DNA from 2 places in the Variovorax sp. M-6 genome. Region 2 is predicted to be linked to the other one. Evidence: predicted binding sites of a transcription regulator. Region 2 holds the regulator's gene; the other holds the start of a gene.
What was found. Region 2 encodes FliA, which starts transcription of late flagellar genes. Its sites were predicted from a motif close to CTAAAGTTTNNNNNNNNNNNGCCGNTA; they were not measured.
Positions count from the first base shown of each region.

Region 1: flgM (flagellar biosynthesis anti-sigma factor FlgM) is a predicted target of FliA. The motif match lies at 5,446-5,472, and genes of this name have one in related genera.

Region 1 is NZ_JBFREQ010000021.1:115,526-122,646, reverse strand. It holds gene flgG (flagellar basal-body rod protein FlgG) at 1-564, opposite strand, end outside; gene flgF (flagellar basal-body rod protein FlgF) at 594-1,337, opposite strand; gene flgE (flagellar hook protein FlgE) at 1,384-2,592, opposite strand; gene AB4Z46_RS22330 (flagellar hook assembly protein FlgD) at 2,672-3,358, opposite strand; gene flgC (flagellar basal body rod protein FlgC) at 3,380-3,775, opposite strand; gene flgB (flagellar basal body rod protein FlgB) at 3,814-4,221, opposite strand; gene flgA (flagellar basal body P-ring formation chaperone FlgA) at 4,433-5,137, shown strand; gene flgM (flagellar biosynthesis anti-sigma factor FlgM) at 5,500-5,778, shown strand; gene AB4Z46_RS22305 (flagella synthesis protein FlgN) at 5,775-6,227, shown strand; gene AB4Z46_RS22300 (zinc-binding dehydrogenase) at 6,285-7,121, opposite strand, start outside.
Region 2 is NZ_JBFREQ010000010.1:177,829-184,949, forward strand. It holds gene AB4Z46_RS14215 (PPC domain-containing DNA-binding protein) at 1-197, opposite strand, end outside; gene AB4Z46_RS14220 (DUF2238 domain-containing protein) at 281-937, shown strand; gene AB4Z46_RS14225 (porin) at 907-2,019, opposite strand; gene AB4Z46_RS14230 (RNA polymerase sigma factor FliA) at 2,099-2,833, opposite strand; gene AB4Z46_RS14235 (MinD/ParA family ATP-binding protein) at 2,876-3,748, opposite strand; gene flhF (flagellar biosynthesis protein FlhF) at 3,759-6,251, opposite strand; gene flhA (flagellar biosynthesis protein FlhA) at 6,248-7,121, opposite strand, start outside.

The DNA.
Region 1 (7,121 bases), on a different contig from region 2:
GCCCATGCTCTGCAGCCCGGCCGGGTTCAGGAAGGTGGCCAGTTGCAGCTGGCCGACCTGCACCGTGGCGGTGCTGCCGGCCTGGGTGATCGAGACGATGCCGTCGCGGCCGACCGTCAGGCTGGTCGCGTTCTGCGGGATCGTGATCGCCGGCTGGATCGTGAAGCCGCTGGCGGTCACGAGCTGGCCGTCGCGGTCGGTCTGGAAGGAACCGTCGCGCGAGTAGGAGGTGGTGCCGTCCGGCATCAGCACCTGGAAGAAGCCGGCGCCGTTGATCGCCACGTCCTTCGGGTTGTCGGTCTTGGTCATGTTGCCCTGCGCGTGGATGCGCTCGGTGGCGACCACGTGCACGCCGGTGCCGACCTGCAGGCCCGAGGGCAGGCGCGTCTGGTCGGAGGTCTGGCCGCCGACCTGGCGCAGGTTCTGGTACATCAGGTCCTCGAACACCGCGCGGCTGCGCTTGAAGCCGGTGGTCCCGACGTTGGCCAGGTTGTTCGACACCACGTCGAGTTGCGTCTGCTGGGCTTCGAGGCCGGTCTTGGCCACGTAGAGGGAACGAATCATTGAATTACTCCTGCGGGGGGTGTTGCGGCTCAGCCGTAGGCCAGCAGCTTGTTGGCCGACTGCGCGTTGGTGTCGGCGCTCTGGATCGACTTCATCTGCATCTCGAAGCTGCGACTGTTGGCGATCATGGCCACCATGGCTTCGACCGAATTGACGTTGCTGCCCTCGACCATGCCGGCGGCGACCACGACGTTGGCATCGGCCTCGGCCGGCGGCAGCCCTTCGCGCATGCGGAACAGGCCGTCGTCGCCGCGCACCAGGTCGGTGACTTGCGGGTTGACCAGCTTCAGGCGTCCGACCTGGGCCACGCCCACCGCCGGATCGCCGGCGCCGCGCGCCGCGATCGAGCCGTCGGCGGCGATCGTGACGGTCGAGCCGGGCGGGATCACGAGCGGACCGCCGTCACCCACCACCGGCCGCGCGCCCATGGTCATCACCTGGCCGTCGGCGCCGACCTGCAGGTTGCCGACGCGGGTGTAGGCCTCGCCGCCGCCCGGCGTCTGCACCACCAGCCAACCTTCGCCGCGCACCGCGACGTCGAGGTCGCGGCCGGTTTCGGTCAGCGGGCCGTGCGTGAAGTCGGCGCCCGGCGTGGTCGCGGCGACGAAGGCGCGCGTCGGCGCTTCCTCGCCCACCACGGGCACGGCGCGGAAGTTGTTGATCTGCGCCCGGAAACCCGGGGTCGAGACGTTCGCCATGTTGTTGGCGACCGAGGCCTGCTGCTCCATGGCCTGCTTGGCGCCGCTCATGGCGACATACAACATTCGATCCACTGTGTGCTCCTGGTAGTGAGGGACTGCGTCTGTTCAGGACCGCGCGTCAGCGGATGTTCATCAGCGTCTGCATGACCTGGTCCTGCGTCTTCACGGTCTGCGCATTGGCCTGGTAGTTGCGCTGCGCGACGATCAGGTTGACCAGTTCGGAAGTCAGGTCGACGTTGGATGCTTCGAGCGCGCCTGCGGCCAGCGAGCCCTGCTTGGTGCCTTCGCCCGGGGTACTGGTGAGGGCCGCGCCCGAGGCCTGTGTCTCGGCGTACATGTTGTCGCCCTTCGGCTCGAGCCCGTTCGGGTTCGCGAAGGACGACAGCACGACCTGGCCCATCAGCTTGGACTGCTCGTTGGAGTACTTGCCGGTGATGGTGCCGTCCGGGTTGATCGAGAACGAGGTCAGCACGCCCGAGGCGTAGCCGTCCTGGCTCAGCTTGCTGATGCCGTTGGCGGCGCCGACCTGCGTCGTGCCGGTGAGGTCGATCGTGATGTTGACCGGAGACGATCCGTTTCCGAAGTTCTTCGCCGGGAGGACGATCGTTCCGCCCGCCGGCGCCGTGAGATTGCCGTTGGGGCCGAAAGTCAGGCCGGTCAGCGGGCCAGCGGCGATCGCCGCACCGTCGTAGGTGCCGTGGACGTCCCAGCCGGCCGCGGTCTTCACGAAGTAGACCGACAGGTCATGCGGATTGCCCAGCGAGTCGTAGACCGGCCCGACGGCGTTGGAGTAGTTGAAGGTGGCCGAATCGGTCGGGTCGAACGGCGTCTTGGTCGGCACCGTGCCGCGCGAGTCGAGATTGAACTCGGCATCGACGCCGGTGGTCGCGTTCGGCATCATGGCCTGGGTCGGGATCTGGATCGCCGACGGCGTGCCGCCGTTGATGCCGCCGCTGGCGTTGACGCCGTAGCCGGTCAGGCGCAAGCCATTGGCATTGACGATGTAGCCGTCCTTGTCCTTGGTGAACTGGCCGTTGCGCGTGTACATGATTTCGCCGCTGGTGCTGGCCATGCGGAAGAAGCCGTCGCCGCTGAGAATCGCGACGTCCAGCGGACGGCTGCTGCTCTGCGTCACGCCCTGCGTGAAGTTCTGCACGATGCCCGACACCGAGGCGCCGAGCCCGATGCGCGAGCCGGCATAGATGTCCTGGAAGGTCGCGGCCGCCGACTTGAAGCCGATGGTCCCCGAGTTGGCGATGTTGTTGCCGATCACATCGAGGTTCGCGGCGGCCACGCCGAGCCCGCTGACGCCTTGGGAAAAGCTCATGATGATTCCTTGGTTCGAAGCATTGAAGAGAAGGCCCGCGGCCGGAAAGCCGCCGGCGGATGAAAGCGCGCGACGGTCCTCAGAGGAACATCCGCACGTCGGACAACCCGATGCTCTGGCCCGATGCCAGTTCGAGCGTGACGCCATTGGCACCCTGCTTGACCGCCGCCACCTGCGCGAAGGTCAGCGCCGTGGCCTGGACGGCGGTGCCGCCGTTGCTGGCACCCACGGCGAACCTGTAGCTGCCCGCCGGCACCACGTTGCCGGCATCGTCCTTGCCGTCCCAGGTGACGGCGTTGACGCCTTCGGTCATCGAGCCGGCCTCGATCGTGCGCACGGTCTTGCCGGTGGCGTCGACGATCTTGATCTGGACGTCGCCGGCCGAGCCCGGCAGCTGCACCGCGAAGGCCTGCACCGCCGGGTCCTTGCCCTCCTCGGGCGTCTTGGTGACGAGGGTGTTGCCGGGAGACAGCACGTTGTAGCCAATCAGCGAGGCGGCCTGCAGCACCTGGTTGGAGCCGGTCTGGCTCACCAGGCCCGACAGCGTGCTGTTGAGCTTCTCGATGCCGCTCACCGTGCTCATCTGCGCCAGCTGCGAGGTCAGCTCGGCGTTCTCCATCGGATTGAGCGGGTCCTGGTTGTTGAGCTGCGTCACCAGCAGCTTCAGGAAGCGCTGCTCGCTGTCGGCGTTGGCGGCGGCGGTGCCGCCGGGCGCGGCGCCGGCTGCGTTGGCGCCGGAAATGGAAGAGGTATCGGAGATGGCCATGGGAGCTTTCTGGGATGTTGTTTACTGGCCGATGGTCAGCGTCTTGACCATCAGCGTCTTGGCGGTGTTGAGCACCTCGACATTGGCCTGGTAGCTGCGCGAGGCCGAGATCATGTTGGTCATCTCCTCGACCACGTTGACGTTCGGCATCGCGACGTAGCCGTCGGCATTGGCATGCGGGCTCCTGGGGTCGAAGACCAGCTTGGCGGGCGCGGAGTCTTCGATCACGCCGGCAACCTTGACGCCGCCGATGTCCTGCCGGCCCGAGGCCGCGACCTCGAACACCACCTGCTTGGCGCGGTAGGGCTGGCCGTCGGGGCCGGCCACGCTCTCGGCATTGGCGAGGTTGCTCGCGGTCACGTTCATGCGCTGCGATTGCGCGGCCATGGCGGAACCCGCCACGTTGAAGATGTTCATGGAAGTGCTGGGAAGCGGCATGGCGTTCTTTCGTCTTCCTACTGCTGCACCGCGGCCAGCAGCGTCTTGATCTTGGAGCCGATCACCGTCAGGTTCGACTCGTAGCGCAGCGCGTTGTCGGCGAAGTTGATGCGCTCGGCATCCATCTCGACCGTGTTGCCGTCGATGCTCGACTGGCTCGGCACGCGGTAGAGCAGGTCCTGGTCGGGCATCGCCTTCGCCTCGCCGGCCATGTGGCGCGACGAGGTGGTGGCGAGCGCGAAGGACTGCGACTGCCGCCCCTGCTCCACGGCCTGCGTCAGCCGGCTCGCGAAATCGAAATCGCGCGCCTTGTAGTTCGGCGTGTCGGCGTGGGCGATATTGGCGGCCAGCACCTCCTGGCGCTGGGCCCGCAGATTGAGGGCTTCGCGGTTGAAGCTGAGTGCCGCATCGAGCTTGTCGATCATGTGGTTCCATCGGTTGGCATCGCGTCCGCACAAGACGGCATGGCGACTGATGGAAAGCGAGTCTATGCACGCATCGCGTTTGCAATGGGCTGAACAAAGGGGCATTTCGCCGGTACTTCGCGCCATCGCCTCGAACGATCGATTCCTAGAATCACCTGGCGCCGGTGTGCTTCCCCCTTCTTCATGCACCTGCGCGTCCGCGAGACCGCCCATGCCCCAACGCCCATCCTGGAAACGCCTTTCATGCTTCGTGCTGCCCGGCCTGGCTGCGCTTGCGGGCGCTGCGTCCGCGGCGGCAGCGGCCCCGCTGCCAGAGGGCGCGCGGTCCGCGATCGATCACCTGCTGCAGCAGCAGACCGCCGGACTGCCCGGCAAGGTCACGTTCAGCGTGAAGGTGGCCGGCACGCTGCCGGCCTGCGACGACTTCGAGGCCTTCCTGCCCAACGGCACGACGCCCCGGGGCCGGATCTCGATCGGCCTGCGCTGCCGCGGCGACAAGGCCTGGATCCGGTTCGTGCCGGCCCAGGTCGCCGTCGAGGGCCGCTACTTCGTCGCCGCGCGCGCGATCGAGGCCGGCGAGGCCCTGGGCGCCGGTGACGTGGTCGAGCGCAGCGGCGATCTCGGCGACCTCCCGCGCTCGGTGATCACCGACGCCTCGGCGCTGCAAGGCGTGGTGGCCGCGAACCGCATTGCCGCCGGCGCACCGCTGCGCAAGGAGCTGATGCGCGGCGTGGTCGTGATCCAGCAGGGCCAGACGGTGCAGCTGGTGGCCCAGGGCCAGGGCTTCACGGTCAGCACCGAAGGCAAGGCCATGACCCGGGCCGAGGTCGGCGCGACCGTGCAGGCCAAGACCCGCGACGGCCGCCTGCTCACCGGCGTGGCGGCCGAGGACGGGCAGATCCGCTTGGCCCAGTAGATGGGCCCCCACGCTCCCCCACTGCGTGTGGGTCGCTGCCCCCCGAGGGGGCCGCAGGCCGCCTTGGGGCGGCCCGACGCCGGCCTGGGCCCCCACGCTCCCCCACTGCGTGTGGTTCGCTGCCCCCGAGGGGGCCGCAGGCCGCCTTGGGGCGGCCCGGCGCCGGCCTGGGCCCCCACGCTCCCCCACTGCGTGTGGGTCGCTGCCCCCCGAGGGGGCCGCAGGCCGCCTTGGGGCGGCCCGGCGCCGGCCTGGGCTCGCCTGGTTTTCCACCTGGGCCGCCGATCGAAATTTGTGCAAACTTCAGCCTAAAGTTCTTGCTGCGTCCGCCGATATACGGGTCAGCCCTTTGAGGAATCATCTTGAAAATCGATCCCCCCGGCCCATCGGCCACGCCTTTCAACCGCCCGACCAAGGCGGCTGCCGCCTCCACGAGCGGTGTAGCCGGCGCCGCAGCGCCGGCCACGGGACAGGTTCACGCCATGCCCAGCGCGCCCGGTGGCAGCGACTTCGACGCTGCCCGCGTCGCGGCGATCCGCGAGGACATCCGCGCCGGCCGCTACGAGGTCCACCCCGAGCGGATCGCCAGCGGGCTGCTGGCCAGCGTGCGCGACCTGCTCGATCCGGGCCTGAAGCCATGAACACCATGCTGCTCTACCTGCACGCGGAAAAAACCTGCGTCGAGGAATTCCTGGGCATCCTCGACCAGGAAGAGCAAGCCATGGCGGACGCCCGCTTCGGCGAACTGCCCACGATCACCGAACAGAAAGTCGCGCTGCTGGACCGCATGGCCACGCTGGACCGCCAGCGCGAGACCGCCCAGGTGGCGCTGGGGTTCGAACCCGGCCCGGATGGCGCCGATGCCGCCGCGGCGGCGGCCGGCGAGCCCACGCGCCAGGCCTGGGTCGCCCTGCTGGCGCTGGCCGAAGAGGCCAAGGCACGCAATCTGCGCAATGGCTCGATGGTGCACTCGCACCTCGATTTCACGCAGCGCGCCCTGCACTTCCTGCAATCGAGCGTCCAGCTGTTCTATGGCCCGGACGGTGCTCGCAAGACGAGCGGCAGCGGCAACCGCCTCGCCCTGGGCTGAAGCCCGCCGGCGCCTCGCGTGCGCCGGCTCAGCCTGGCGCCGGGCCGAGGGCACACATCACTTGTTCGGGTTGAGGAGGTACTTCTCGCCGGTCGCATGGCGGGAATAGACCGCGATCTGATCCAGCCCCAGCGCCTCGACCAGCGAGACCTCCCGCGTGTAGCGGCTCGCGAACGTGGTCTTGAGTTCCGCAGCGACCCGCGCCTTCAGCTTTGCCGCCCCGTCCGCGCCGATCTTCTGCAGGAACGGGAACAGCAGCCAGCCTCCCATGCCCCACGCCATGCCGAAGCCGCGCGTGAACTCGGTCGGCCCGCGATCCAGGCCGCCGTAGATGTAGACCTGCTTGTGGGTGGTGGAGCCATAGCGGCTGTACTCGACCGCGGTCTTGTTCAGCGCCGCTTCCATGCAGGTCAGGATCTGGCCCGCCAGCTTGCCGCCGCCGATGGCGTCGAAGGCCAGGGTGGCGCCGGTGGCGACCAGCGCATCGGTGAGCTCCTGCATGAAGTTCGGCGAGGCGGCATTGCACACGTACTTGGCACCGAGCGCGCGCAGGATGTCCTCCTGCTCCTTCTTGCGCACGATGTTCACCAGGGCGATGCCGTCCTGCAGGCAGATCCGGTTCAGCATCTGGCCGAGGTTGGAGGCCGCCGCCGTGTGCACCAGCGCCTTGTGGCCCTCGCGCCGCATGGTCTCGACCATGCCGAGCGCGGTGAGCGGGTTGACGAAGGCCGACGCACCCTCGGCCGGGGTGGTGCCCTCGGCCAGCGGCATGCACTGGGCGGCGGCGATGCAGCGGTACTGCGTGTACATCGCGCCGCCGAGCACCGCCACGGTCTTGCCGAGCAGCGCCTGGGCCTCCGGCGAGGCACCGGCGGCCACGACCACGCCGGCGCC
Region 2 (7,121 bases):
CCCGACAGCGTGAGGATTTCGAACGGGCCCTCGTAACAAGCCTCCTCGCTCTTTCCGGCCAGTCGAAGTCTTGGATCGATGAGACTGCCGATTCCGCAAAGGACGAAGGCGCCATTCTGGAATTGATCACGGACCAGTGACTCCAGCGACTGCCTGAGATCGCAGCCGGGCGGAAGGCGGACGGGCAGTGGGCGCATTCGCGAAGCGTACACGGTCGACCGCCAGGCCAGGCGCGCTCCGCGATACTGGCAACTTCGGCCTCCGCCACCCGACCCCACCCATGCCCGCCCACCGCACCCCCGCCCTGCTTCTCGCCTCGGCCGCGCTCGTCGCCCTGCTCCTGCTCTCGGGTCTGCACCCGCACGACCGCGCCACCTGGTGGATGGAGGTGGCGCCGGTGCTGCTCGCGCTGCCGTTGCTGTGGGCCACCTACGGCCGCTTTCCGCTCACGAGGCTGCTCTACGCATTGATCTTCGTGCACTGCGGCGTGCTGATGCTCGGCGGCGCCTACACCTACGCCCGGGTGCCGCTCGGCTTCTGGCTGCAGGACCTGATGCATCTGGGCCGCAATCCCTACGACAAGATCGGCCACTTCATGCAGGGCTTCGTGCCGGCGCTGGCGGCACGCGAGATCCTGGTTCGCGGCCAGTATGTGCGGGGCCGCAGGATGCTGGCCTTCGTGGTCGTCTGCATCGTGATGGCGATCAGCGCCAGCTACGAGCTGATCGAATGGGGTGCCGCGCTCGCGATGGGGCAGGGGGCCGACGAATTCCTCGGCACCCAGGGCGACCCGTGGGACACGCAGTCGGACATGTTCATGGCGCTGATCGGCGCGGCGATGGCCCTGCTGCTCCTCTCGCGCGTGCACGACCGGCAGATGGCGGTGCTCGCGGCGCCCCCGGCCGATCAGAAGCTGTGGCGCAAGCCCAGGTCGTAGCCGTTCGCGCTGCGGTTGGGTTCCGTGACAGCGCCGTTCAATCCCACCGCCGAGCCGCCGCTGTTGTTGACGTGCGAGTAGGTGGCATAGGCCACGGTGCGCTTCGAGAAGCTGTACACGTACCCCAGCGACAGCTTGCTCGCCGCCGGGTCGCCGACGGCGTCGGTGCCGTAGCGCGACCACGCGAACTTGATCTGGTTGCCGCCGACCGGCACGATCATGCCGAGGACATAGCCCGTGGCCTTCACCGGCACGAAGCTGTCGACCTTGTCGCGGTAGTAGCCGGCCGAGACCTCGACGAGCTTGAGATCGTAGGTCGCGCCGACATTGGCCACGGTGATGTTGCCGTTGGTCGGCGTGCGCAGGTAGTCGGTGCGGCCCGCCGCGACGGCGATCGAGAACGGGCCCGATCCCCAGCCGATGCGGCCGCTGTAGCCGGTGCCATCGTCCGAGGTCGGCAAGTGCGAGACGTTGTCGCCCATGAAGTACTGCACCTCGCCGAAGAAGCCGCCCAGGCCCGGAGGCAGGTAGTAGCCGACCATGTTCGAGACCCGCGTGGAGGTGGGGCCGGCGATCGATCCGACCTGCGGCTGGATGGTGCCGACGCCGTTGTTGTCGAACGGGTCGACGTCGCTGCGGTTGCGGTAGTGCGCCGCGAAGTCGCGGCCCAGGCGCAGCTCGCCCCAGAAGTCGATCAGGCTGACCGTGGAGCGGCGGTTGAAGCTCAGCGCGTCGGCCGATGTGGCGCCGTTCGGCTGGTTGTTGGTGTTGCCTGCGACCCCGGTGCCGGTATCGATGGTGACGCCGGCTTCGAGCCAGAAGCCCGCCCCCAGGCCGCCTCCCAGGTCCTCGATGCCGCGGACACCGAAGCGCGAGGCCGAATTGCCGCTGCTGTACAGAGAGCTGCGGTGGGAGATGCTGCCGCTGCCGTAGCCCAGCACGGCATCGGCGACGCCGAACAGCGTGACGCTGCTGCCGGTGACCGGGCCTTGCACGGCGCTCGACTGTGCGGCGGCGAGGCCCGCAGCGCAGAACGCGCCCAGCGCGAGGGTCGCAGACGTGGCCGACGTGACTCGTCTCATCTCGTTGTCTCCTCTGCGCATTGCGCTGCCGCTCCGCGCGAGATGATAGGCGAGTCCGAGGCGAGCGCCGCGCCCTCCCCTACAGCAGATCCTTCAGGCGCGCCCGCAGCCGGCTGATCGCCTGGCTGTGCAGCTGGCAGACCCGGCTCTGGCTCACTTCGAGGATGGCGCCGATCTCGCGCAGGTTCAGTTCTTCCTCGTAGTAGAGGTTCAGCAGCAGCTGGTCGCGCTCCGGCAATGCCGTGATGGCATCGATCAGCTGATGGCGGAAGCCGCTTTCGAGCAATTGCTCGAGCGGGTCGTCGCTCGCGCCCTGCCCCTTGCGTGCCTCCTGCGCGTGCAGATCGAGAAAGGGATTCTCCGATTCGCCCTTCGCGAAGTCCTCGACGTAGACCAGCTGGCAGCCCTGGATCTCCTGCAGCAGCGACTGGTAGGCCTCCAGTTCGATCTTGAGCTCCTTCGCGATCTCGCCTTCGGTGGGCGAGCGGCCCAGCCGGTGCTCGAGCGCGTGGATCGCCTTCTCGACCCCGCGCGCCGACTGGCGCAGGCCGCGCGAGCCCCAGTCGCTGGCGCGCAGCTCGTCGAGCATCGCGCCCCGGATGCGCTGGCTGACGAAGGTCTCGAACTGCGCGCCCTTGTTGTCCTGGTAGCGGCTCGATGCGTCCAGCAGGCCCAGCATGCCGGCCTGGATCAGGTCGTCGAGCTCGACGCTTGCGGGCAGCTTGGCGATCATCTGCAGCGCGATGCGGCGCACCAGCGGCTGATGCTGCTCCAGCAGGTGGGACTTTTCAATGGTGCCCTGTGCGGTGTACACGTCCGGTCCTTTGTTGCATGTGCGTTGTTCGATTCATCGGGCTCAGGCGACGGCCGCGCGCTGCGCCGGCGTCGCCCTTACCCATGGCGGGTCGACGCGCGGGCCCTGCGGCGGCGCCGCGACGGACCGCACGGCGCGCGCAGCGGGCCGCCAGGGCCAGCCGCCCATGTCGACCGCGACGCGGCGGAAATCCACCGCCGCCGGGCTGGCCGGAAAGGCCTCCACCACGGTCTGCCGCAGCCGCCGCGCGTCCGCCAGGTGCGGATCGGCCCGCACCCAGCCGGCCGCCTCGAGCGACACCGCGAGGTAGCGGCTGCCGGTGTTGGCCAGGTTGGTGGTGATCCGCTGCGCCTCTTCGGCGCCGGCGACGCCATCGACGAGGAAGCGCAGCTGCTTCAAGCCATGCGCGTAGTGCAGGCGCTTGATGCCCGCGTAGGCCGAGGTGATGGATGCGGCGCTCGGCTGCAGCACCAGCAGCAGTTCGTCCGCCATCCGGGCCAATGCCGACAGCCGGCCCTCGGCGTCGATCTGCGCGGCGATCAGCACCACGCCGCCGCGGCACAACAGGCGCGGGTCGATCTCCGCGTGCCGATCGCCGAGCGGCGCCGGCAGCACGCCGACGCCGCAGCCGGCACGCGCGACCGCGCCCTCGCAGCTCAGCCGGCGGTCGGCCACGTCGGCCAGGTCGCCGAGCGGATCGATGGCCCAGGCGGCGCAGATCGCCGCCGCCGTGCCACCGTGCTCGTCGAGCACCAGCACGTCCTTGCCCTGGTGGACCAGGGCCGCGCCGAGGTTCATGGTGGCTGCGGCGGCATCCTCGCCGGGCCCCATGCCCGCGACGGCAATGACGCGCGTCGGCGTGTGCGCCAGCAGGCGCCGCAATCCGTCTGCCTGATCGGCAACCAGCTTGGTCATGTCTTGCTCCTCAACCGTGCTGCTCGAGCGCCCGGGGCTGCTGGGTCGGCGCGGTGGACTCGGTGCCGAGCGCCTCCAGCAGCATGAAGAGCTTGCCGACCCCGAGATACAGCGCGTTGCCGGTCAGCGGCCGGCTCGATCGCACCGGCCGCCCTGTGAGCTGGTTCAGCAGCATGCGGGTGCGATCGGCCCACTCTCCCTTCGCATGCAGCAGGCGCCAGACCGTGGTGGTCACCTGGCCGGCGATCAGCAGGCGCTTCATCATGTCCGGGTCGCCCAGCTCGCCCATGCCGCCCACCAGCTGCACGCCCTGCCGGATGAGGCGGAAGCAGGGGTCGGCCTCGGCCGCCCAGCCCTGCCATTGGGCCAGCTGGCGTGCCGGCACCTCGCCGCCGATGTTCGACAGCAGGTAGCCCTGGGCCAGGATCTTCTGGCCGCGCTCGTCGAGCACGCGCGTGATCACGCAGCGCAGCACCGGCAGCGCGTCCTTGTCGACGGCCGCCGTCGAGCCCAGGCGAAGCAGCACCTCGGCATGGGCCTCGCACTGCAGCGCGGGCTTGCCGCGGAACACGACCGCCCGCGCTTCGCCGAACTCGACAGGCAGCCGCGCCAGCGTGCTCGACGCCTCGGAGACCGGGTCGGTCACCGCGGTCGAGCCCGGCGCGCGCGCCAGCCATCGCTGTCCCTGGGCTTGCCATTCGGCCATCGATTCGACGCCCGGCAACCGGGGCAGCACGTGCACCAGCGTGCGGCCGAGCGACTGCTGGCGCAGCCACTGGACCTGCCGCAGGCCCGGCTTGCGCCTGGCGTCCGGGCCGCCGCGCACCGCCGCGGTCGACAGCCACTGATTGGGCGCCGCGAGCGGCAGGCCGCTGCGGTCGGACAAGAGCAGGCTGCTCTGGCATTCGTAGGCGTCGCCGCCTTCGTTCGAGCGCAGGCCGACCTGCCCCGACAGGGCCAGCACGTGGGTGTCGCACCCGGCCACGACCTCGCTGCGCGCCTGCACCAGCAGGTCGTCCAGCACCGACTTGTGGCCGATGGCCCCGTCGCCCGCGTTGCGCCACAGGCGGCGCGCGCTCTCGAAGCCGATCTGCGCCCCGGCCAGCGCGCCGGCGGCGGTCGCGAGCTCCTGGGCGTCGTGGGCCATGGCGCGGATCAGGTTCTGGTACTGCAGCCGCAGCCGGTCGGCCTCGGCCTGCGCCTGGACGACCTGGGCCTGTGGCGCCGCGCCTGCGGACTCCTCCTGCATGTCGACCTCGGCCGGCACGAACAGCGGGTTGTGGCGGCGCGGCTGGAACACGCTGTCGACCAGCTGCGAGCGGTCGGCCAGCATCAGGTTCTCCGGCACCTTCTGGCCGCTGGAGATGTAGTGCACCGGCAGCCGGTGGCGGATCACGGTGTCGATCAGCGCGCCCGGGTGCGTGGACTCGTCGACCTTGGTGAAGATGCAGCCCGCCAGGTCGTTGCCGGCACCGCCGTTGCGATAGGCGTGCACGACTTCGTTGAGCGTATCGCCGTGGCTGGTCGCGTTGAGCAGCAGCAGCCGCTTGACCGGACGGTGGCTGTTGCACAGCATCGCGATCTGGTCCGACACCGAACGGTCGCGCTGGCTCATGCCGACCGTGTCGATCAGCACCATGTGCTTGTCGCGCAGGTCCTGCAGCACCAGGTGCAGGTCGGCCGCATCCTTGACCGCGAACACCGGCACGTCGAGGATCTGGCCGTAGATGCGCAACTGCTCGTAGGCGCCGATCCGGTAGCTGTCGGTGGTCACCAGCGCCAGCTTGTCGGCGCCGAAGCGCATCACGCAGCGCGCCGCCAGCTTGGCGGTGGTGGTGGTCTTGCCGACGCCGGTCGGGCCCATCAGCGCGTAGACGCCGCCTTGCGCGAGCAGCGCGTCCTCGTCCTCGTGCACCGGCACCGCGCGGATCAGCTCGGCCCGCGCGAAGGCCATGCCCTGCGCATAGGTCTGGCCGGTCGGCAGTTTCTCCAGCATGGCCTTGGACAGGCGCGCGCTGAAGCCGGCGCCGAGCAGCGTGCGCAGCAGGCGGCCGCGCACCGGGTCCTGGCGCTGGCGGTCGTTCCAGACCACGCTCGCGAGCTGCTCCTCGAGCATGCCGCGCATCGAGTGAAGTTCGTTCATGACCACGTCGGTGGGTGCCACCGGAGCGGCGACCGTGGCGGCCGGCGCTGGAGCCGAAGTCGGAGCCGGCATTGCCGCAGGCATCGGCATCGGCATCGGCATCGGCGTCGCCGGTGCGACCGGTGCCGGTGCCGGTGCAGCGATCGGCGCCTTGGCGGCCACCAGCGGCGCGGCGCTCGCCACCGCCTGCGTCACTTCGCTGTCGGCCATGGCCACGATCTCGACTCCCTCGGGAATCACGCGATGGTTCAGCACGATGGCTTCGGCGCCGAGCGCCTCGCGCACCAGCCGAAGGGCCTCGCGGCTGGTGGCGGCAACGAATTTGCGGGCCGTGGCCCGCACGTCTGTAGAAATGCTCAAACTCTTCCTCCGATGGTGGCGGTGATCTTGATGTTGCGAGAGTCAGGAATCTCCGCGTGGGAGAGCACCTTCAACTGGGGCAGGCTGCGGCGCAGGAAGCGCGACAGCAACACGCGCAGCGCGTGCTGCACGACCAGCACCGGCGCCAGGCCCATCTGTTCCTGGCGCACGATGGCGGCCTGGGCCTGGCGCAGCAGGTTGTCGGCCAGGCCGGGCTCGATGCCGCTGCTGCTGGTCATGGCCTGCTGCAGCACGCTGTCGAGCGAGCCGTCCAGCCCGATCACCTGCAGCTCGGTGTCGCCAGGGAACAGCTGCTGCGTGATCGCGCGGCCGAGCGCCAGCCGGACCAGCGTCGTCAATTCGGTCGCGTCCTTCACGGTCGGCGCATGCTCGGCCATGACGTCGAGGATGGTGCGCATGTCGCGGATCGGCACTTCTTCCTCGAGCAGGTTCTGCAGCACCTTGTGCAGCGTGCTCAGCGTGATGACCTTCGGCACCAGGTCCTCGGTCAGCTTCGGCGCGGTCTTGGCGATCTGGTCCAGCAGCTGCTGCACTTCCTGCCGCCCCAGCAACTCGGCGGCATGGGTCTGGATCAGGTGATTCAGGTGGGTGGCCATCACGGTGCAGGCGTCGACCACGGTGTAGCCGTGGATCTGTGCCTGCTGGCGCAGGTTGCCGTCGATCCACACCGCCGGCAGGCCGAAGGCCGGGTCCTGCGTCAGCGTGCCGGGCAGGCTGCCCGTGACCTGGCCCGGGTTGATCGCCATCCATTGGTTCGGGAAAGCCTCGCCGCGACCGATCTCGACGCCCTTCAGGCTGATCACGTAGGTGTTGGGCTTGATCTCGAGGTTGTCGCGGATGTGCACCACC